Regions from separate parts of the Embleya sp. NPDC025285 genome, predicted to be linked through region 1. Evidence: riboswitches for the same ligand, from Rfam matches in the RefSeq annotation. Region 1 holds a riboswitch; each other region holds the start of a gene.
What was found. A riboswitch is a leader RNA that binds a small molecule or an ion and turns the genes downstream of it on or off. The one in region 1 is predicted to bind cobalamin.
Positions count from the first base shown of each region.

Region 2: another riboswitch for cobalamin. It lies ahead of metE (5-methyltetrahydropteroyltriglutamate--homocysteine S-methyltransferase); the one in region 1 lies ahead of ACZ4FV_RS13010 (cob(I)yrinic acid a,c-diamide adenosyltransferase).
Region 3: another riboswitch for cobalamin. It lies ahead of ACZ4FV_RS05270 (ABC transporter substrate-binding protein); the one in region 1 lies ahead of ACZ4FV_RS13010 (cob(I)yrinic acid a,c-diamide adenosyltransferase).
Region 4: another riboswitch for cobalamin. It lies ahead of ACZ4FV_RS13870 (ribonucleoside-diphosphate reductase subunit alpha); the one in region 1 lies ahead of ACZ4FV_RS13010 (cob(I)yrinic acid a,c-diamide adenosyltransferase).

Region 1 covers NZ_JBVHLU010000015.1:143,024-146,776, forward strand. The annotation lists gene ACZ4FV_RS12995 (ABC transporter ATP-binding protein) at 1-38, opposite strand, end outside; gene ACZ4FV_RS13000 (DUF5708 family protein) at 312-506, shown strand; gene ACZ4FV_RS13005 (Ig-like domain-containing protein) at 709-1,254, opposite strand; cobalamin riboswitch at 1,909-2,033, shown strand; gene ACZ4FV_RS13010 (cob(I)yrinic acid a,c-diamide adenosyltransferase) at 2,092-2,685, shown strand; gene ACZ4FV_RS13015 ((2Fe-2S)-binding protein) at 2,661-3,479, shown strand.
Region 2 covers NZ_JBVHLU010000004.1:78,653-82,405, forward strand. The annotation lists gene metE (5-methyltetrahydropteroyltriglutamate--homocysteine S-methyltransferase) at 396-2,720, opposite strand; cobalamin riboswitch at 2,878-3,099, opposite strand; gene ACZ4FV_RS04180 (flagellar hook-length control protein FliK) at 3,319-3,753, opposite strand, start outside.
Region 3 covers NZ_JBVHLU010000005.1:108,367-112,119, forward strand. The annotation lists gene ACZ4FV_RS05265 (FecCD family ABC transporter permease) at 1-900, opposite strand, end outside; gene ACZ4FV_RS05270 (ABC transporter substrate-binding protein) at 897-1,913, opposite strand; cobalamin riboswitch at 2,036-2,274, opposite strand; gene ACZ4FV_RS05275 (DeoR/GlpR family DNA-binding transcription regulator) at 2,488-3,291, opposite strand; gene galT (galactose-1-phosphate uridylyltransferase) at 3,427-3,753, shown strand, end outside.
Region 4 covers NZ_JBVHLU010000017.1:41,831-45,583, forward strand. The annotation lists gene mug (G/U mismatch-specific DNA glycosylase) at 1-563, shown strand, start outside; cobalamin riboswitch at 1,437-1,688, shown strand; gene ACZ4FV_RS13870 (ribonucleoside-diphosphate reductase subunit alpha) at 1,765-3,753, shown strand, end outside.

The sequences.
Region 1 (3,753 bases):
CCGATCGTGTGTCGTGGCCGTGTCGGTCGCCCGCTCACGTTCGTCCCTCCGCCGTTCCGGCCGCTCCCCGTTCACGGCACCGGATCCACGCTAGGAGCGTGCAACGGGCGTGCCCATGGGGCTGGCCGCCCTCCGGGGGTGGGGCCCGCCCCCATTCCCGGAGGCCCCGACGAACCCACCGGCCGCGGCGAACCCGGACAGGGCCTAGGCCGAAGTGTGTACGCCGGTTCGTTCCCGCGGAGGGCGTGCCGGGCCGGGGCCCGGACCTAGCCTCATAGCCGTACCCGCAGGTCGAGTGGAGGAGGAAGACCGTGGCGAAGGCACGCGGCTCGTTGACGGCCGGCCTGTTGAGCGCGGTGGTGGGCGGAGCCCTGAAGCTGTTCGCGGACGACGTGGACACACCGGTGGTCGCGCTCGGGAAGATCGGTGTCGTGTTGCTGATCGTCGGCATCGCCGAGCTGCTGTACGGGCTCTACCAGCTCACCCAGGAGGCCCGGAAGGGCTGACCGGGGCGACACCGGCCGGACCGAGGAGGCCCGGAGGGGCCGATCGGGGTGACGAGCCTGGGAAGGGCCATCAGACCGAAGAACCCCGGAGCAGCCGATCGGGGGAAGAGCCCCGGAAGGGCGATCAGACCGAAGAACCCCGGAACAGCCGCCGATCCGGGCACGGAACCCCGAACGGTTGATCGAAGCGACCCGGGTCCGCTCAGCCGGGCCGCCGCCGGCCCGGCCGCCGGTGGGCGACGAAGGCCAGGACACCCGCCCCGAGCAGGGCCGAGCCGAGGAAGGCCACGAGCAGCGACCCGCCGCCCGGATCGATCCCGGCGCGCGGACGCGCCGCCGACGCGGCGGAGGGCGCGCGGAGTTCGTCGACGCCGCGATGGACGCCGAGCTTGCCCGCCCGGGTCTCGACCGGCCGGCCGGACGCACCGGGGCCGGCCGCCACGTCGATCCGCACGCTCGCGGTGGCCTCGCGGCCGAGCCGGTCGACGATCGTGTAGCGAAAGTTGTCGCGTCCGGTGAAGCCCGGCCCCGGCGTGTACCGCAGCACCGAATTCGCGTCGCCCCGCTCGTCCGGCTGGAGCACCAGGCCGTGTTCGGGATTGGTGTACGACAGCACGACCAGCCCTTCGCCGGAGTCGCCGGCCAGGACCGGGACGTCCACCGACTGCCCGGCGCGAGTGCCCACCCGATCGGCGACGGCACGCGGGACGGGTGGCAGGTTCGGCTCGGGCTGGTCCCTGGACCGCACCCGGTCGCCGGACCCGACGGGGCGCCCGGCGCCGGCGCTCAACAGCGATGCGGATGGGGTGGGGCCTGCCGTCCCCGCGCCGAGGGGTCCGGCGGGCGGGGCGGTATGTCCCGACCCGGCGTCGAAGTCCGCAGCGGAAGGAGTCGGTCGCGCCGAGCCGGCATCGAAGAGCGGTACGGAGGAGGCGAGATGCATCCCCTCGGGGCCGAACCACCCCGCACAGGCGGCTGGATGCCCCGACCCGGCTCCGAACAGCGACACACAACACGCCAGGAGCACGCCCGCTCGACGTACCCGACCTACCCGACCCACCCGACATGCCCGACCCACCCGACGCGTCGGACCGGCTGGTTCAGGTGTTCCGGACACCGTGGACACGCATACCTCCGGCACTGATTTCCCGGCACGGCCGGATCGCGGATCGACTCACCGGCACCCTCCGGCGCCCGTCGGCACCCTTCGGCGCCGATACCGCCGGGCCGACGCCGGCCGAGGGAGCCGCTCTCGGAATCCGATCCTGGGCTTTACCCGCGCCGGTCCGGGGCTCGGCGCGCGGACCGGCGGCAAGCTTCACCCGCACGCGTGGTCCGGATCCGACGGTGGACCGGGCCCGTCGCGCGTGTCATGGTGGGAGGCGCAAGGCGACGGCGGTACGAGGAAGCCGGTGTGAATCCGGCGCGGTCCCGCCACTGTGATCGGGGAGCGACTCCCGAACCGGCCACGGCCCCGAGACGGGTCGGAAGGCCGGGAGGAGCGATGATCCGAGAGCCAGGAGACTCACGTCGTCGCCACCTCACCAACCGGGGCGGATTTCCCCGAGAGAGGCCGGTGCCGACCATGTCCTTGGTTTTGAGCCGGATCTACACCCGTACCGGCGATGCCGGCACGACCGCGCTGGGCGACAACTCCCGTACGCGCAAGACCGATCCGAGGTTGGCGGCGTACGCCGACACGGACGAGACCAACGCGGCGATCGGGGTCGTGCTCGCGCTCGGCGACCCGCAACCGCAGACGCGCGCGGTACTGGCGCAACTGCAGCACGACCTGTTCGACGTCGGCGCCGACCTGTGCGCGCCGATCGCCGAGGGGGACACCCGGCTGCGGATCACCGAGGCGGACGTGGCCCGGCTGGAGGAGCACTGCGACGCGTTCAACGCGGAACTGGCCGCGCTGCGTTCCTTCGTACTGCCCGGCGGCAGCCCGGCCGCGGCCCTGCTGCACGTGGCCCGCACCTCGGCCCGACGTGCCGAGCGCTCGACCTGGGCGCTGATCGAGGCGGACGAGCGGGCGACGGCAGGCGGTGCCGCGACCGTCAACCCGCTCACCGCGCGCTACCTCAACCGGTTGTCCGACCTGCTGTTCGTCCTCGCCCGGCGGGCCAACGCCGACGGTGCGGGTGATGTGTTGTGGCGTCCGGGCGACAGCCGCTGACCGGCGGGCGGTCGCGGTCCCACGGCGGCGGGCCGCTGCGCCGGCTCGCCGACGTGGGGCCCTACTTCGAGCTGCGGACCGGACCGATCACCGACGGCGCGGGCTTTCGGCCGTTGGCCGAGCTGTACGACCCGGCCGCGCCCGCCGCGTGGGCGGCCCGGGTGGAGCACGTACGGGCCCGGCTGCGGACCGAGGAACCGCGTGTCGCCGCGTCGATCCTGTATCTGGGCGTGGCCTCGCGGCTGTGGTCGGTGGCACTGGGTGCGGCGGTGCTCGGCCGGGTGGTGCCCGACCTGGATCCGGCCCGGACGTACTGGCGCTTCCCGGACGCCGGGCCGGTCGAGTTGTGGGCGCCCGATCCGGAGCCGGCGCCGGTGCCGGACGATCGCTCGGGGATCGAGCAGCTGCACGACGCGGTGCTGGTCGGGCATCTGGTGCCGCTCGCCGGGGCGACCCGAGCGGTGGTGCCGGTCGCCGAGCGGCTGCTGTGGGGCAACGCCGCGTCGGCCCTGGTCGGCGCGGCCCGCGTGTTGCACCGGCACCTGGCTCCGACCGAGCCGGAACTCGTGGCGACCACACGCGTGTTCGCCGACGGCCTGTTGGCCGCAGGCCGGTTGCGTGGAACCGGCCTGCACGGTGCGCTCGGCGCGTTCCGCCGCACCACGTGCTGCCTGTACTACCGGATCCCCGGGGGCGGTACGTGCGGCGACTGTGTCTTCCACGACAAGCCGCCGCGGCCGGCCCGGACCCGGATCGGGTCGTCGGCATCGGGTTTTCGGGGGAACGCGGGCTGAGCACCGTCGGCCTGCCCGTTCGGTTCGCTCGGGGCACCGGGAACCGTGTGTCGGGTCCCGCGCGGAGCGGCCGATCGGGTGAATCGGTCGGACACGCCGAGCCGCGCATCCGGGTGACATTCCCGGATCCTCGGCCCGGTTGTTTCTAGCCTCGGCCACGAGACACCGAATCCGGCATCGACGAATGCGAACGCCGGGGCCGTGTCCTCGGTCCTGCCGGGTCTGCGCCCCCGGCAGGATCGGGGAGACGGCCCCGGCCGTCGAAGGCCCGCCG
Region 2 (3,753 bases), on a different contig from region 1:
CGTCCCGGGAGCCGACCAATGCGGGCATCGGTCGGGCGTCCGGGCCTCAGCGTGTAGTCCACGACAGCTGGAGCCTTCAATTCGTACGCACCCAGGCATTCCGACTCGCGGCGGCCTTTCGGCCGCCGCCTACGGTTGCGGGTCAGTGCCGGACTTCGACCGGCTTCCCCTGGGTTTCGAACTATGAAGTTGAGGGTGCCGACACACGTCGGCGTGTGGAGCATACGGAGCATTCCGGCTGTCGGACAACAGCACGAGCATGCGATCAACGGTGCCGTGCGTCACCAACCGTGAGCCCGCGGTGGACAATCGCACGCCGTTCGGGCACGCATGGCCGCCGCGACGACCCGGACCGCCGGGGCGGGGCGTGCCTTCCCCGCCCCGGTGGTCTCGACTCAGGACGCGGCGTCGGGGAGCGTCGCCCGTACCCCGCGCGCCGCCGCCACCAGGTTCTCCAACGAGGCGCGAACCTCGGGCCAGCCGCGGGTCTTGAGGCCGCAGTCGGGGTTGACCCACAGCCGCCCGGCGGGGATCGCGGTCAACCCCTCGTGCAGCAGAGCGGTCACCTCCTCCGCACTCGGGACGCGCGGGGAGTGGATGTCGTACACACCGGGACCGGCCTCGCGCGGATAGCCGTGGGCGGCGAGCTCCCGGGCGACCTGCATGTGCGAACGGGCGGCCTCCAGGCTGATCACGTCGGCGTCGAGGTCGTCGATCGCCTGCACGATGTCGCCGAACTCGGCGTAGCACATGTGCGTGTGGATCTGGGTGGCCGCGCGCACGCCGGAGGTGGTCAGGCGGAACGACTCGGTGGCCCAGGCCAGGTATTCGGCGCGGTCCGCGGCGCGCAGCGGCAGTGTCTCGCGCAGCGCTGGTTCGTCCACCTGGATGACCGAGCCCCCCGCGGCCTCCAGGTCGCGGACCTCGTCGCGCAGCGCCAGGGCGACCTGCCGGGCGGTGGTTCCGAGCGGCTGGTCGTCGCGCACGAAGGACCACGCGAGCATGGTGACGGGGCCGGTGAGCATGCCCTTGACGGGGCGGTCGGACAACGACTGGGCGAACGAGCTCCAGCGCACGGTCATCGGCTCGGGACGGGAGATGTCGCCGGCCAGGATCGGCGGGCGCACGTACCGGGTGCCGTACGACTGGACCCAGCCGTGCCGGGTGGCCACGTATCCGGTGAGTTGTTCGGCGAAGTACTGCACCATGTCGTTGCGTTCGGCCTCGCCGTGCACCAGGACGTCGATTCCGGCCTTCTCCTGGAAGGAGATCACGTCGCGGATCTCGGACTCGATGCGTTCCTCGTAGCCTGCCTCGTCGATGCGTCCGGCGCGCAGGTCGGCGCGGGCGGTGCGCAGCTCGCCGGTCTGCGGGAAGGAGCCGATCGTGGTCGTCGGCAGCAACGGGAGTCCCAGGTGGGCGCGTTGGGCCGCGGCGCGCTCGGCGTAGGGCAGGCTGCGCCGGCCGTCCGCGTCGGTGACCGCGGCGGCGCGGGCACGTACGGCGGGGTCGCGGGTCAGGGCGGAGGTCTTGCGCGCGGCCAGGTCGGCCCGATTGGCGGCGAGATGGGTCGCGATGGTGTCCGTGCCCTGGCCCAGGCCGCGGGCCAACGTGACGATCTCCTCGGTCTTTTGCCGGGCGAAGGCGAGCCATCGGGAGATCTGCGGGTCGATGTCGCGCTCGTCGCCGGCGTCCAGGGGCACGTGCAACAGGGAGCAGGACGCGGACACGTCGACGCGCTCGGCCAGGCCCAGCAGGGTACCCAGGGTGGCCAGCGACCTGCCGAGGTCGTTGATCCACACGTTGCGCCCGTCGACGACGCCGGCGACCAGGCGCTTGCCGGGCAGTCCGCCGACGGCGGCCAGGGCGTCCAGGTTGGCGAACGCGGCTCCGGTGAAGTCGAGGGCGAGCCCCTCGATCGGCGCCTTGGCCAGGATCGGCAACGCCTCGCCGAGGCGGTCGAAGTACGAGGCGACCAGCAGCCTGGGCCGGTCAGTGAGCGCGCCGAGGTCGCGGTAGGCGCGTGCGATGGCGTTGAGTTCGGCGAAGCTGCGGTCCTGGACCAGCGCGGGTTCGTCCAGTTGCACCCACTCGGCGCCGGCCGCGCGCAGGTCGGCGAGCACCTCGGCGTACACCGGCAGCAGTCGATCCAACAGGGTCAGCGGCTGGAAGTCGGCCGCGACGCCGGGCGCGGGCTTGGCGAGCAGGAGGTAGGTGATCGGGCCGACCAGTACGGGGCGGGCGGTCAGGCCCTGTGCGATGGCCTCCTCGAACTCGGCGACCTGCTTGGCGGAGTTCGCGGAGAACACGGTGTCGGGGCCGAGTTCGGGGACCAGGTAGTGGTAGTTCGTGTCGAACCACTTGGTCATCTCCAGCGGCGCCACCTCCTGGGTGCCGCGCGCCATCGCGAAGTAGCCGTCCAGGGCGTCGGCTTCGACGGCCGCACGGTGGCGGGGCGGGATCGCGCCGACCATCACGGTGGTGTCCAGGACGTGGTCGTAGAGCGAGAAGTCGCCGGTGGGCACCTCGTGTACACCGGCATCGGCGAGCCGATCGCGGTTGGCGCGGCGCAGTTCGGCCGCGGTCTCGCGAAGCCCGTCGGCGGTGACCCGACCGGCCCAGTAGCCCTCGATGGCCTTCTTCAACTCCCGGCGCGGGCCCTGTCGGGGGTAGCCGTACACGGTGGCGCGGGTTGCCGCGGCTGCGGACTTGGTGGTCACGGAACTCTCCTTCGCGAGTTGTCTCCGGAATCCCGGGACGGATCGAGGGCGCGAAGGGATGGCAAGCCGCCGGGGCGTTTCGGCGCTGTCGCGCACGTGTGCCACCGGGGTTGTCCGCCGACCCGCCCACGAGGTCACCGAGATCACCGTGTGCCTCGTCGGCACACGGGCAGTGGCAGGTCTTCGGACTCGTGGGCGCGTCCACCGAAAGGGCGGACTCCTACTGGCCGTCGCTTCCCGGGCCCGTCCTGGGGCCCAGTGCTGTTGACGGCGGTCGTTCCCACTCACCGCTGCGGGGCAGTCCCGGATTCACACCGGGTTCCCTCTTACGACGCGCCTGCCTGGCGGGCAGGGCGAACCGACTGCGTCCGTCAGCTTAGCCGGCGATGGGCGCGTCCGGCAGGCGAGTCCACCCGGTGGACGGTGAAACGACGTACGCGCGAGGCGGATGCCGCCGCCGGCGCCGATCGGGCAGGCGTGCGCGGTCCGTTCCCGGCGTTCGTTCCGACCGAATCACGCGCGTCGGCGATGACCGGCGGAACGAACGCGGTCGCGGAGCCGAGGACGACCTCGCTTCGGATCCGACGCCGGGTCGGCCCTACGGGCGCGTGGGGGCCACGCGCGGGGGCGGATTGGTGGTGGACGTCTTGTCCTTGGAGAAGGACCAGCCCTCGAAGCTGCCCAGCGGGGGCTTTCGGTTGGTCGCGCCCCACGAGCTGTAGGTCCAGGTGCCGTTGTTCGGCGCGTGCCAGTACGACCAATACGCCGACGCCGGAGGGGTGTTGACGCAGGGCTCGGTGTCCGTGCCGGGCTTGCCCTCGATCCGGCAGATGAACGCCTCGCCCCACCGGTTCGTGCCCTGGATCTGGAAGCCGGCGTTCTTGAGCGCGGCCAGACCGGTGGCTTGGTCGCCGGGCGCGCAGCGGGTGAGCGTGGCGCCGCCGAGTTCCTGGAAGTCGACGATCACGGTCACCCCGTTGGCGTCCGGGCAGACGCCGGCGGAGCCCTTGGTGGGGTCGATGGCGTAGGCGGC
Region 3 (3,753 bases), on a different contig from region 1:
CGCGACGACGACCCCGGTGAGCACCGCCGCGAGCAGGAACATGCCCTGCCGAAAGCGCTGGACGTCCAGGCCGAGCGCGGCCGCGCTCTCCTCGCCGGCCAGGAGCAGGTTGAGGTTGCGCGCCTGGAGCAGCAGCACCACCAGGCCGATCGCGAGCGCGAGGGCGGGGACGAGCAGCAGGGTCCAGCGGGCCGAGCCGAAGCCGCCCAGCGTCCAGAACAGCACCTGGGCGGCGAGTTGCGGATCCGGTGAGGTCAGCACGAGCAGGCTGGTCAGCGAGGACAACACGGCGCTGACCGCGACGCCGGCCAGGACCAGTCGCACGGCGGTGACCCGGCCGCCGGAGCGGGCCACCGAGAAGACCACGAGCAGGGTGATCAGTCCGCCGGTGAACGCGGCCGCGTTCAGGGTGAGCGCGCCCAGCGAAAGGCCGCCGATCGACGCGACGCCCCAGCGCATCACCAGGACCGCTCCGGTGGCCGCGCCGGAGGAGACGCCGAGCACGTCCGGACCGGCCAGCGGGTTGCGCACGATCGCCTGGATCACCATGCCCACCACGGCCAGCGTCGCGCCGACGACGGCGGCGAGCAGCACCCTGGGCAACCGGGTGTCGGCGATGATCAGGTCGTGTGCGCGGCTCCACGACGGCCGCACCCACGCGTCTCCGCCGACGCGATGCGCGAGGATGCGCCACGTCTCCGACCAGGGCACCGACACCGACCCCACCAGCAGCCCCGCCGCGGCCGCCGCGAACAGCGCGACGAGGAGGCCGCCGACCACCAGCGGAAGGCGGACCCGGCCGCCCGGGACGACCGCCGCACGGCCGACCGGTGGTGTCGGCGGGCCCTCGCCGCGCAGGACCGCGACCCGTACCGCCACCGGGTCCCGATCGACCGTCACGGCCGGTCGGGGTGCAGTTGCCTGGCGAGTTCCTCGACCGCGTCCACCGAGCGCGGCCCGGGCTGCGCTACGGACAGCGAGATCACCGGGAAGGCGTTCGCGCGCAGCGCCGGTACGTCGGCGAGTACCGGAGTGGCCTTGAGGGTGGCGATCTTGGCGTCGACCGGCGGCGTCACGTAGTCGTAGATCAGCACCACGTCCGGCTTGCGTTCGGCCACCTGCTCCCAGGAGACCTTGGTCCAGCGCTCGTTCAGGTCGGCGAACACGTTGGTGCCACCGGCACGGGTGATGATCTCGTTGAGCATCGAGTTGCCGCCGGTGGTCTGCGCGGCGTCGGCGCCCGAGTTGTACACGAACACCTTGACCGGCGCGGCGCCGGCGAGCCGCGCGGTGACCGCGTCGAGCCGCTGCCGGAACGCGGCGGCGGAGCGCTCGGCGCGCTCGGGCACGCCGAAGATGCCGCCGATGGAGCGGAGTTCGCCGTAGAGCTGATCGAAGGTGACCGGCGCCTTGGCGCAGCCCTCGGGGTTGAGGTGGGTCTTGATGTTCAACTCGCCGAGCCGCGCCCGGGTGTGGCCGGACGACTCGGAGAAGCCGTCCGGGTAGCCCGAGTAGACGAAGTCGGGGGTGGCTTCGAGGAGTTTCTCCAGCGAGGGTTGCGCGTCGGCGAGCACCGGGATCCGCGCGTACGGCTCCTTGTACTTGTCGCCGATGGTCCGGCCCTTGAGGTAGGCGGTGCCCACCATCCGGTCGGCCAGGCCCAGTTCGAGCATCAGCTCGGTCGCGTTGGAGGTCAGCGTCGCGGCGCGCTGCGGCGGCCGGTCGTAGCTCGTGGTCACACCGCAGTTGTCGGTGTCCGCGTACGGCTTGTAGGCGGCGGGTGCGGGAGCGGCGGCCTTGTCGTCCCGCACGGCGCCGCCGCACGCGGTCGCGAACAGCGCGAGGGCGGCCACCGCCGCGGCCCACGAATATCGGTGTGCCGCCGGCATCCGCCCGGGTATCTGCGTACGCATCGTCGAAGCTCTCCCTTGCGAGTCCTCGTCGGGGGAACTCGGGAGGGAGTACGGCGGCGGACACCGCACGGCGCCGTCGTCCGACGGACCCGCCCGCGAGGTCCCGGAAGTCCGCGTGCGTGAGGCGTACGCGGGCGACGGCAGGTCTTCGGACTCGTGGGCGGGTCCCGGGAGCCACGGGTGTGGCCGGGATGCCTACCGGTCGTCGCTTCCCGGGACCCGTTCGACCGGGGCCCAGTGCGTGATGACGACTTTCGTTCCCACTTACCGCTGCGGGGCAGTTCCGGATTCGCACCGGATTCCCTCTTGCGACACCCGGAATCGGTCGAAGCCGGGTGAACCGTTCGCAAGGGCAGCCTAACCAGGGCGCCTCGACCGTCGAGCGAGGGGGCCGGGACGGGCGCGCCGAGGGTCGCGGCGGCCGAGTGAGGGGCCACGGCGGGAGGACCGGCTCGGGTCCGGGCAGGGTCCCGCGCTCGGGTACGTGCCCACCCTTACCCGCTTCGCGCCGTGCCCGCCTACTCCGCGCGCTCCGGTACATGCCCACCCCGCACCCGCTGCGCGCAGCGGCCGCCTACTCCGCGACCAGGATCTCCAGCCCCACGTCGCGCAGCGCGTCGAGCGCCTCCGCATCGGCCGCGCCGCTCGTGATCAGCAGGTCGATGTCCGCCAGCGGGCACACCTCGGCGAGTTCGACCCGGCCCAGCTTCGAGCCGTCCGCGACCACGACCCGGCGACCCGCGGCTCGCAACATCGCGCGTTTGGCCTCGGCCTCGGGCAGGTTCACATTGGTGATGCCCCCGGTGGGATGCACGCCGTTGCAACCGATGAAGACCGTGTCGGCGTGGATCCGCTCCAGAATGTGGTCGCCGAGCGGATTGATCAGCGAGTGCTGCAACGGCCGCAGCGTGCCGCCGGTGACCACGACCGAGAACCGCGGGATCGCCCGTTCCAGCTCCAGGGCGATGGTCAGCCCGTTGGTGAACACCACGAGGTCGCGCAGTTCCTCGCGGTCCACCAGCGCGCGGGCCACGAACGTGGTGGTCGTGCCCACGTCCAGCACCACGCTCTCGGACGGCGACACCAGTGCCGCGGCCGCCCGCCCGATCAGCGTCTTCGCGGGCGACGCCGAGGTCAACGCCTCCTCGAAGGACGGCTCCACCCGGGGGTCGCGGCCGGTGAACATCGCGCCGCCGCGGACCCGGCGCAGCCGGCCCTGCCGCTCCAACACCTCCAGGTCGGCCCGGACCGTCACCCGCGAGATGCCGAACGCCTCGGCCAGGTCGGTGACCTTGGCGAAACCCCGGTCCGCGATCGTCGCTGCCATCCGGGCGCGGCGGCCCTCGGCGGGCAGTCCGTCGGTGTCGTCGTCAGGCATGGGCAGCATCTTGCGGACACCTTTCGAAACTTGTCAAACCGCAGGTGACCCCCGGTCGATCCCGCCAAATGGCAAGCCTGCTGGCATCTTTCCTTTCTCATTGACAAGTTTTGGAAAGCTTCGCAAAATGAGCGCATGAAGAAGACGCAGGCCGTCATGGCCGACGGTCGCGAGATCGTCTACTACGACACCCGGGACGACGCGGTGCGCACCGCCGTCGACCACCGCGATCTCGCGCCCGTGGTCAGTGGCTCGGAGATGCGCTACGACCGACTGCTCGACGAATGGGTCATGGTCGCCTCGCACCGGCAGACCCGGACCCACCTGCCCGCCGCCGACGCGTGCCCGCTGTGTCCGTCCACGCCCGAGCGGGCCACCGAGGTCGCCGAGTCCGACTACGAGGTCGTCGTCTTCGAGAACCGCTTCCCGTCCATGTCCGGCTCCTCCGCGGCCGACGGCGGT
Region 4 (3,753 bases), on a different contig from region 1:
ACGTGATCGGACCGAACCTGCGGGTGTTGTTCTGCGGGATCAACCCCGGCCTGTGGTCCGGTGCGACCGGGCGGCACTTCGCCCGCCCCGGCAACCGGTTCTGGCCCGCGCTGTACGCCTCCGGGTTCACGCCCCGCCTGCTCGCGCCCGCCGAGCAGGACGCGTTGACCGCGCTCGGTCTCGGCATCACCAACGTGGTGGCCCGCACCACCGCCCGTGCGGACGAGTTGAGCCGGGACGAGTACGTCGCCGGCGGCGCGGCGCTCACCGCCAAGGTGCGCACGTACCGGCCGGCCTGGCTGGCCGTGCTCGGCATCGGCGCGTACCGGACCGGTTTCGGCCGGCCCAAGGCGGTGGTCGGTCGACAGGCCGAGACCATCGGCGACACCCGGATCTGGGTGCTGCCGAACCCGAGCGGCCTGAACGCGCACTGGACGGCGGCGGCGCTCGGCGAGGCGTTCGCCGAACTGCGCACGGCGGCGGCCCAGATCGAAAGCACCCGACCGGAAACGCCACGCACCGAAACCGCCGGGACCGAAAGCACCCGGACCGAAACCACCTGACCGGAAGGCACCCGGCCGGAAACCCGCCGAAACCCATCGAAGGCGGTCGAAGGCTGCCTGAATGCGGCCCGAGGACGACCCGAAGGGGCGCGACCGCCCCAGGGCGCGGTCGGTGCGCCCGGGCCGGTCCGCGCGCCTGTATCCGAGTCGATTCGTCCATCGACCGAGTGGGATCACCCGGTTGGTGGTTACTTCGCGTTCCCTCGCGCGGTTGGGTCGGCATGGAGATCCTGCGGGCCCCGTTCGGGCCGTGGCCCACCGAGGCGTTCGAGACACCCGTGTACGAGGCGTTGGTCGCGGAGTGGCGCGACTCGGGCCGGGAGGTACCCCGGCCGGTGGACCGATGCCCCGACCGCCCGGCGCGACACGCGCGCCCATCCGGGGCCGGCCCCCGCACCGGCCGCCCCTGAGGACGCCGCCGAGGCCACCTCCGAGGCAGCCCACACCGGCCGCCGGAGGCACCCGCCGACACGCCCGGCTCCCGCCTCGCCGACCCGCCCGTCGGACGCCGTACATGCCAGGCACGCCCCGCGGCCGACCGTACGCTCCCAATGCCTCGCCCTCGCCCGCTCGGCCGCCCCGCGAAGGTCTTTCCCTCGACGCCCGGACACCACGTTCGACAGGGGCTCGGCGACGCGCGCCGCGCACAACGCCGGCGTGTCGTGCAGCCATTCGGCGGCCCGCGCGCGAGTACCGTCATGCCGGGCGTACGCCGGGAGGAGACGATTCCGCTCGGCTCGGGAGGCGCCGCGACACCCGGTGTGGACGGCATCGCCGCCGGGAGTGGGCCCGTCCCGGCCGAAATCGTGGTACGTCGGGAATCGCGACACGACACAACACCTGGGGGTGCGACGACCACCCCGCCACTACATATATGCTCTGCGACGCAGCTGGTTCGCCGTTCCGGTTCAAACGGAAAGGCGACGCAAGAGGGAACCCGGTGTGAAGCCGGGACTGCCCCCGCAGCGGTAAGCGGGAACGAATGTCGTCCTGCGGCGCCGAACGCCCGGAGGGGTTCGGCGCGCGACGACCACGGGGAACTCCGCGGCCCGCCGAGCACATCGTGCCCGGTGGCGCCCCGGCATGCCCGCGAGTCCGAATACCTGCCGGCTGTCCGCGCCTTCGGGCGCGGGGTCACTGTACGTACGAGCTCGCGAGGAGAGAGCACGTGACCGTTGTGGACAGCGTGGGCGCGACCCGGATGCGGATCGACGAAAGCCCCGAGGACCAACTGGCTACCCTGGTGCGCACCCAGGCGCGCGATCTGCCGGAGGTCGATCCGGATCGGGTCGTCCGCCGGGTCGTCGCGGGTCTCAACGAGGGCGCGGACAAGGGAGCGGCCGCGGACCTGGCGGTGCGTACCGCCGCCGAGCTGATCGCGGAGGAGCCCGCCTACTCGCGGCTCGCCGCGCGCCTGCTCGCCGGCCGGATCGCGGACGAGGCCCTCGACGCGGGGGTCACCTCGTTCAGCGCGGGCATCGCGCTCGGCCGGCGCGAGGGCGTCATCGGCGCGGAGACCGCGGCGTTCGTCGCCGAGCACGCCGCCGAGTTGGACGCCGCCGTGGACGTCGACGGCGACCGGCGGTTCGAGTACTTCGGCCTGCGCACCGTGTACGACCGCTACCTGTTGCGCCACCCGGTCTCGCGCAAGGTGGTCGAGACCCCGCAGCACTTCCTGCTGCGCGTGGCGTGCGGCCTGGCCCAGGAGCCCGGCGAGGCGATCGGCTTCTACCGGCTGATGTCCTCGCTCGCCTACCTGCCCAGCTCGCCGACGCTGTTCAACTCCGGCACCGTGCACACCCAGATGTCCTCGTGCTACCTGCTCGACTCGCCCAAGGACGAGCTGGAGTCGATCTACGACATGTACGGGCGGATCGCCCGACTGTCGAAGTTCGCCGGCGGCATCGGCGTGGCGTGGTCGCGGGTGCGTTCGCGCGGCTCGCTGATCCGCGGCACCAACGGGCACTCCAACGGCATCGTGCCGTGGCTCAAGACGCTCGACTCGTCGGTGGCCGCGGTCAACCAGGGCGGCCGGCGCAAGGGCGCGGCCTGCGTGTACCTGGAGACCTGGCACCCGGACATCCTGGAGTTCCTCGAACTGCGCGAGAACACCGGTGAGGACGCGCGCCGCACGCACAACCTCAACCTGGCCAACTGGGTGCCGGACCTGTTCATGCGCCGGGTCGAGGAGGACGGCGTCTGGTCGCTGTTCGACCCGAACGAGCTGCCCGAACTGCCCGACCTGTGGGGCGCCGAGTTCGACAAGGTGTACGAAGCCGCCGAGCGGGACGGCCGGTTCGTCCGGCAGATGCCCGCGCGCGACCTCTACGCCCGGATGATGCGCACGCTCGCGCAGACCGGCAACGGCTGGATGACCTTCAAGGACGCCGCCAACCGCACCTGCAACCAGGCCGCGGAGCCCGGCAACGTGGTGCACCTGTCCAACCTGTGCACCGAGATCCTCGAGGTGACCAGCGACGGCGAGACCGCCGTGTGCAACCTCGGCTCGGTCAACCTCGGCGCGCACGTGATCGCCGGCGAGGGCATGGACTGGGACAAGCTGCGCGCGACGGTGCGCACCGCGGTGGTCTTCCTGGACCGCGTGATCGACATCAACTACTACCCGACCGACCAGGCCGCGGCGTCCAACCCGCGGTGGCGCCCGGTGGGCCTGGGCCTGATGGGCCTGCAGGACGTGTTCTTCACGCTCGGCATGCCGTTCGACTCGGTCGAGGCGCGCGAGTTGTCCACGCTGATCTCCGAGGAGATCTACCTGACCGCGCTGGAGACCTCCTCGGCGCTCGCCGAGGCGCACGGCCCGCACCCGGCCTACGCCGAGACGCACGCCGCGCGCGGCCGGCTCCAGCCGGACCTGTGGGAGGGCGTGTACCCGACCCAGACCAAGCGCTGGGACGCGCTGCGCGACCGGGTCGCCGAGCACGGCCTGCGCAACTCGCTGCTCGTGGCGATCGCGCCGACCGCGACCATCGCCTCGATCGCCGGTGCCTACGAGTGCATCGAGCCGCAGGTGTCGAACCTGTTCAAGCGCGAGACGTTGTCCGGCGAGTTCCTCCAGATCAACGCCTACCTGGTGCGCGAGCTCAAAGCCCGCGGCCTGTGGACCCCCGCGGTCCGCGACCGGATCAAGCGCGCCGAGGGCTCGGTCCAGAGCATCGCCGAACTCCCGGAG